DNA from 2 places in the Bacillus seohaeanensis genome. Region 2 is predicted to be linked to the other one. Evidence: predicted binding sites of a transcription regulator. Region 2 holds the regulator's gene; the other holds the start of a gene.
The links. The regulator Rex, encoded in region 2, represses fermentation and respiration genes when NADH is low (regulators of the CRP and FNR family bind a similar motif). The targets are predictions, from matches to a motif close to TTGTGAAATATTTCACAA.
Positions count from the first base shown of each region.

Region 1 (3,423 bases), on a different contig from region 2:
GACCCATTCTAAAGTTCCTCCTTAAATGTATAAAAATATATTTTTTACTAAATGTTTTTGTTCAATAAATGAACAGGTATATATTAATGGTCATGGCTGACTTTATGAGCCATATACACCATCGTTAACATAACAAAAATGAATGATTGGATGGCACCAACGAAAATGGAGAATCCTTGCCAAGCAAGTGTTGGTAAAACTGCCGCAATCGTTCCTCCTACGCCAGTTGCTAAACTTCCTGCTAGTAAAGTAAGAAGTATTTCTCCGGCATAGATGTTTCCGTAAAGACGAAGACCCAATGTTAATGTGTTGGCAAATTCCTCAATTATTTTAAGCGGGAACAAGAACCACATTGGTTTTAAAAAGTCTTTTCCGTATTCACCAAAACCTTTCATCTTAATACCATAATAATGGGATAGTGCTACCACTAAGACAGATAATGTCATGGCGACAACAGGATCCGCTGTAGGTGATTTCCACCATAGTTCGTGATCAATCACGACAGCAAATGGAAGACCTAACATATTTGAAACAAATATGTACATAATCAAGGTAAGACCTAAAATATGAAAACGTCCCCCTGTTTTCCAATCCATGTTACTTTTAATAATGTTTTTCACAAAGTCCATCGTCCATTCCATGAAGTTCTGGAACCCTGTTGGTTTCATGGCAAGTCGACGAGTAGACAAAACGGCAATAAGGAAAACGATAGCACTTGCTACAGTAATCATTAAAATATTTGCCAGGTTAAAGGTTATTGTCGTACCCATGAAATCCAAATTGTATAAAGGAGCTTCATGATTCAATGAAATTCACCTCTCTTCCCCGCTACTGATGAGATTTTAGTTGCTGAATAAAATAATCTATCATAATGACAATGTAGGATGTCATTAATCCCAAAACAACACTTAGGATATGGAATACGTGTGGAAACTCCATTGCTACTATAATCGCAAAGGCCGCTCCAGCCATCCGTGAAAATGTCCCTAATGATCGTACCTTTTTCCCTGCTAACACCGCATCTCCAAACCTTGATGTTCTTCTAACCATTACCCAGTGGTTAAACAAGCTTATACTTGTACCAAAGATAAGTCCTAAAAAAATAGACTGATAGGATGTAAAGCCCCAACCGAGAACGTAAATGGAGAGAAGAAAAAGTATGTACTTACGATGCCTTATAAACATTTGTTGTATTTCCGGCATGTCACATTAGTCTCCCGAATAGAAATGTTGGACTGTGCGAAGCATGGCATAAGTACCTGCCGACAGACCAAGAAGTAGTCCAATAATTAAGAATAGTGGTGTGGTATCCCATATTTTATCAAGCCATCTTCCTCCAAAAATTCCAATGAGAATGGAACCAACTAATTGTGAAAGTATGGCAGAATATAGGGCCATCGATTGATACGGACGTCGTTTGTTTTGACGCATAATTCATCCCCACACTAATTTGTAGTGGAATGTGGAAAAGCACTTTCTTCAAAGGATGTAAAGCGTTTTCACACCTTAAACATTTAATTGTGAAAACCTTATCATTATATATCCTTTGTTAGCATACAATAGCATATTATCTATGTCAATGTGTTGTATTTAAAAAGTTTACTAGCTGTTACAGTTGTCACAATTTGCACACAATTCAAACGTGTTTTTTGACAATAGATACAAATCTTTAGGCATTTTCAATACTACTTACTGCTCTACTTCTTAAAGTATATAGAAGAAACATGAATATGTGAATGACTTTTATGTAATGTAAATACTTCCATATAATATTATACTTGTATAAATTATTTTTTCCGTTCTAAAGTATGGATTTTAATGGGTTAAGATATGGAAGTTGGAGACAACCTCAAAGGTCCGTCCCTAGTTACTTTAACGCATTAAAGCTACGTCCGCAAAATAATAGAGGCCCTTGTTATTTAAATAACAAGGGCCTCTATGTTAGTTAGGTTGTGAACGGCTTTGGTCGTTCCTTTAGTTCTTTGAAATGATAACGGATAGCTTGGGTGATTCGGTAAGATGCAAGTCCGTCTCCGTATGGATTGGCTGCTTTCGCCATTTTATCGTAAGCTTTTTGGTCTGTAAGAAGCTCTTTCGCTAAGTTGTATATATTTTCTTCTTCTATCCCTGCTAGCTTTAATGTTCCTGCTTCAATTCCTTCCGGACGCTCCGTTGTGTCACGAAGCACAAGAACTGGGACACCAAGTGATGGGGCTTCTTCTTGGACACCACCAGAATCGGTTAAAATTAAATGTGCTCTTGAAGCAAAGTTATGAAAATCAATGACATCAAGCGGCTCAATTAAGTGTATTCGAGGATCATTTCCGAGCACCTCATCCGCCACTTCTCGAACGGCTGGGTTCAAATGGACCGGGTAAACAACTTGAATATCATCATGCTCGTCCACTAATCGCTTAATTGCACGGAACATATTACGCATCGGCTCACCGAGGTTTTCACGGCGGTGTGCCGTAAGTAATACTAGACGATCATCGCCGACCTTTTGAAGCACCTCATGTTCATATTCATCTTTAACCGTAGTTTTAAGTGCATCTATCGCTGTATTTCCAGTAATAAAGATACTTTCTTCCTTTTTGTTTTCATTTAGAAGATTTTGAGCTGATTTCTCTGTTGGAGAGAAGTGCAAATCTGCCATAACACCTGTTAATTGACGATTCATTTCCTCTGGGAATGGAGAATATTTATTCCATGTTCGCAATCCGGCTTCTACATGACCAACTGCAATTTGATTATAGAATGCTGCAAGGCTGGCAATAAATGTTGTTGTTGTATCGCCATGTACAAGGACAACATCGGGCTTTGCTTCTTTCATTACCTTATCGAGCCCCTCTAGTCCCCTTGTGGTAACATCTATAAGTGTTTGACGGTCCTTCATTATATTTAAGTCATAATCAGGTTGCACATCAAAAATGTTCAATACCTGATCTAGCATTTGTCGATGTTGAGCTGTTACTGTTACGACTGTCTCAAATTGCTCAGGATATTTCTTTAACTCTAGTACAAGTGGTGCCATTTTTATTGCTTCTGGTCTTGTACCGAAGATTGTCATTACTTTTATAGGCTTGTCCACTATTTTCACCTGCTTTTCATTATTTTGTACCATATAATCTGTCTCCTGCATCGCCAAGACCAGGTACGATATATCCTTTTTCATTTAACCCTTCATCAAGTGCTGCGATATAAATATCTACTTCCGGATGTGCTTCTTTAATTGCATCCACACCTTCAGGACAGGCAACAAGACACATGAATTTGATGTTTTTCGCACCACGTTTTTTTAGTGAGTTAATCGCTTCAACAGCAGACCCGCCAGTAGCAAGCATTGGATCTACTACAATAAGCTCACGCTCTTCCACATCACTAGGAAGCTTCACATAATATTCAATAGGCTGCAATGTTTCA
Region 1 is NZ_JBHUMF010000035.1:156,271-159,693, forward strand. Features, by position in the region: gene atpE (F0F1 ATP synthase subunit C) at 1-7, opposite strand, end outside; gene atpB (F0F1 ATP synthase subunit A) at 84-806, opposite strand; gene ACFSUL_RS21125 (ATP synthase subunit I) at 829-1,203, opposite strand; gene ACFSUL_RS21130 (AtpZ/AtpI family protein) at 1,210-1,431, opposite strand; gene wecB (non-hydrolyzing UDP-N-acetylglucosamine 2-epimerase) at 1,946-3,091, opposite strand; gene upp (uracil phosphoribosyltransferase) at 3,111-3,423, opposite strand, start outside.
Region 1: a site for Rex is predicted at 1,519-1,536, ahead of ACFSUL_RS21130 (AtpZ/AtpI family protein). Genes of this name have one in related genera too.

Region 2 (3,423 bases):
TTATATCCAATTTTGGAAATCCAGATACTCAATTCATAAAGTACAAATAACGGTACAGTAACCATTAAATGAGAAACAATATCTGGCGGAGTAATGAGCGCTGCAATAACAAAAAGCACAAAGTAAGCATAACGTCTCATTTTCCCCATAAACATTGGCGTAATAATCCCAAGTCTAGTCAAAAACAGCATTACAACAGGTAATTGAAATAAAAACCCAAACGGGACAGTTAGCTGAAAAAGAAAATGAAAGTATTCATTAATTCCAATCACTTGCTCAATTTCAAGCGTATCCGACAACCCCATCATAAACTCTACTACATATGGAAAAAGGATAAAATAAGCAAAAGATAGACCACCTAAGAAAAGTAAAAGTGAGATTGGAATGTAACTCAATGTCACTTTTCTTTCTTTTTCATATAAACCAGGACTAATAAAAGACCAAAGCTGAAAAAGAATAATTGGTGATGTCACAATAAGTGATATAAATATCATCATTTCCATATAAATTTTAAGTGGGTCTGTAATACGAAAAGCATTCATCGTCAATTCTTTTGCTTCATCTGCATGCTGTAAATATCTTATTAACGGTTCTGCTAGAAAGAAGCTAGCAATGAAAGCTAACAAGAAGAAAACGACTACAAACATGAGTCGTTTTCGTAATTCACCTATATGTTCATAAAGCGTCATGTCATTTTGACTCATGGCGTTCATCCTACTCTACTTAGCGTCTTTATTCTTATTGTCATCATCATCATCTGCTAAGCCTTTTGTTGCATTTTTAAATTCACGTAATGTATTTCCAGCTGCTTTCCCTAACTCTGGCAATTTTTTCGGGCCAAAGATGAGTAAAGCAACGATCGCTATTAAAATGAGGCTACCTGGACCTATTGGCATTATGTGACACCTCCTCTTTACTATCATAACTTATTACAAGTTATTTTTCTATTCCGTCACCGATTCATCTTGTGACATTTCCGTGTCTTCTTCTGTATAATGCTTTAAAAAATATACGAGTGACTGCAACTCAACTGCCAAGTCAATATGATGAATTCGTATGTGATTTGGTACACTTAATCGTGCAGGAGTAAAGTTTAACACTCCTTTTATATCGGATGAAACTAAACGATCGGTAATATTTTGTGCAGAAGTTGCTGGAACAGTTAGTATCGCTACTTCTATATTCTCCCCTTCGAGCCTTTCTTCTAGTTCGTCTAAGCTATAAACGGGGACATCCCCAATATCTGTGCCGACTTTCCCCGGATCAACATCAAATGCCATCTCTATTTTAGTATTATTATTCTTTATAAAATTATAATGAAGAAATGCCGTGCCTAAATTACCTACACCAATTAAAATAACCTTCGTTAAAGCATCTTGATCGAGTGTCTTGCGAAAAAAGGATAACAGATAATTAACATTGTATCCATACCCTTTCTTTCCTAACGCCCCAAAATAAGAAAAATCTCGGCGAATAGTAGCAGAATCTACCTTCACTGCTTCACTCAACTCTTTAGAAGACACCCTTTGCTTCCCAGAAGAGGATAGATTTTTTATAAAGCGATAATAAAGCGGCAAGCGCTTTGCCGTTGCTTGTGGAATTTTTGCTGTTTCTTGATTCATACCTTTTCCCCCACATCTATTAAACCAATTTCTATATGTTATCTATTAAACCACACTGTTAACGCTTCCAAAAGCAAATAATTCTTTTGCAAAGCTCGTACTACTTGAAAAGCGGAAGCGGCTTAAGCAGACTCAGACAAAACATAAGGCGAGCTTACCTTTTTAAGACGCTTGACTTATGACTTTGAGGCGCTTATCCACTGGAATTAGATATCTTTATCCTACACTATATTCTATACTATATCTGTCCTGATTAATAGTCATCCTAATTACTTCCTTTTCTTGAAAGATTGCTGTTTTCCTAAAAAATACGATAAACTATTAGTAAGAAACTGAGGTGAAACGTTATGATTCTTTTACAAGTGAATCAGGTAACAAAATTTTTTGGTCCAGAAATAATTCTATCTAATATAAAACTAGAGGTACAATCAAAGGATCGAGTTGCTCTTGTAGGGAGAAACGGAGCAGGAAAATCTACTTTATTAAAAATAATTGCTGGACACCTTTCCTATGACGAAGGGGAAATAATGAAGCCAAAAGATGTTTCCATTGGCTATCTTGAGCAACATTCAGGGTTGGAATCAAGCCTTTCTATTTGGGATGAGATGCTGACTGTATATGAAACGCTACGCAAACAAGAAAAGCAACTACGCCTTCTTGAACAAAAAATGGCTGACCCTGCTGTATACGAAAACAATGATGTTTACGAAAGGGTTTTAAAGGAATACGACGAACTTCAAGTCCTTTTCAAAGATTCAGGCGGTTATCAGTATGAAGCCGATATTCGTTCTGTTCTGCATGGCTTGAACTTTGCAAATTTTGATTATGAAACAAAGATTTCCACTCTTAGTGGAGGGCAAAAAACGAGGCTAGCACTCGGAAAACTATTATTAACGAAACCAGATATATTAATTTTGGATGAGCCTACTAATCATCTGGATATCGAAACTCTCTCATGGCTTGAAGGCTACTTGCAAGGATACCAAGGTGCTGTACTAATTGTCTCCCATGACCGATATTTCTTGGACAGTGTCGTAAATTCTGTCTATGAAGTTTCTCGAAATAAATCAAAGAAATTTCATGGTAATTATAGTCAATACTTAAAACAAAAGGCTGAAAACTATGAGAAAGACGTAAAATTATATGAAAGACAACAACAAGAAGTCGCTAAACTGGAGGATTTTATTCAGCGCAATATCGCTCGTGCTTCTACTACAAAAATGGCTCAAAGTCGAAGAAAAAAATTAGAACGCATGGAGATGATGGACAAACCATTAGGAGATGAAAAATCCGCAAATTTTTCTTTTCAAATTGAGCGACAAAGTGGGAATGATGTATTAAAAATCGCAAACCTATCGATAGGCTATACTCCAGAAGACGTTATCTCTCAAAATATATCTCTTCATGCCCAAAAAGGGGATAGCATTGCCCTTGTAGGGCCGAATGGGATTGGTAAGTCAACACTTCTTAAAACATTGGTAAACAAACTATCTCCTATTCAGGGAGAATTCCAATTCGGCTCTAATGTAGCGATTAGCTATTATGACCAAGAACAAGCAAATCTCTCATCAAATAAAACGGTACTAAATGAGCTCTGGGATGACTACCCAATGAAAAATGAGAAGGAAATACGTACTGTCCTAGGAAACTTCCTCTTTTCCGGTGAAGATGTGCTTAAACCAGTAACAGCACTTAGTGGAGGGGAAAAAGCTCGACTAGCACTTGCGAAATTAATGATGGAAAAAGCAAACCTCCTAATCCTTGACGAACCTACAAACCATCTTGATTTAGAAAGCAAAGA
Region 2 is NZ_JBHUMF010000011.1:4,089-7,511, reverse strand. Features, by position in the region: gene tatC (twin-arginine translocase subunit TatC) at 1-704, opposite strand, end outside; gene ACFSUL_RS04630 (twin-arginine translocase TatA/TatE family subunit) at 720-896, opposite strand; gene ACFSUL_RS04625 (redox-sensing transcriptional repressor Rex) at 945-1,622, opposite strand; gene ACFSUL_RS04620 (ABC-F family ATP-binding cassette domain-containing protein) at 1,970-3,423, shown strand, end outside.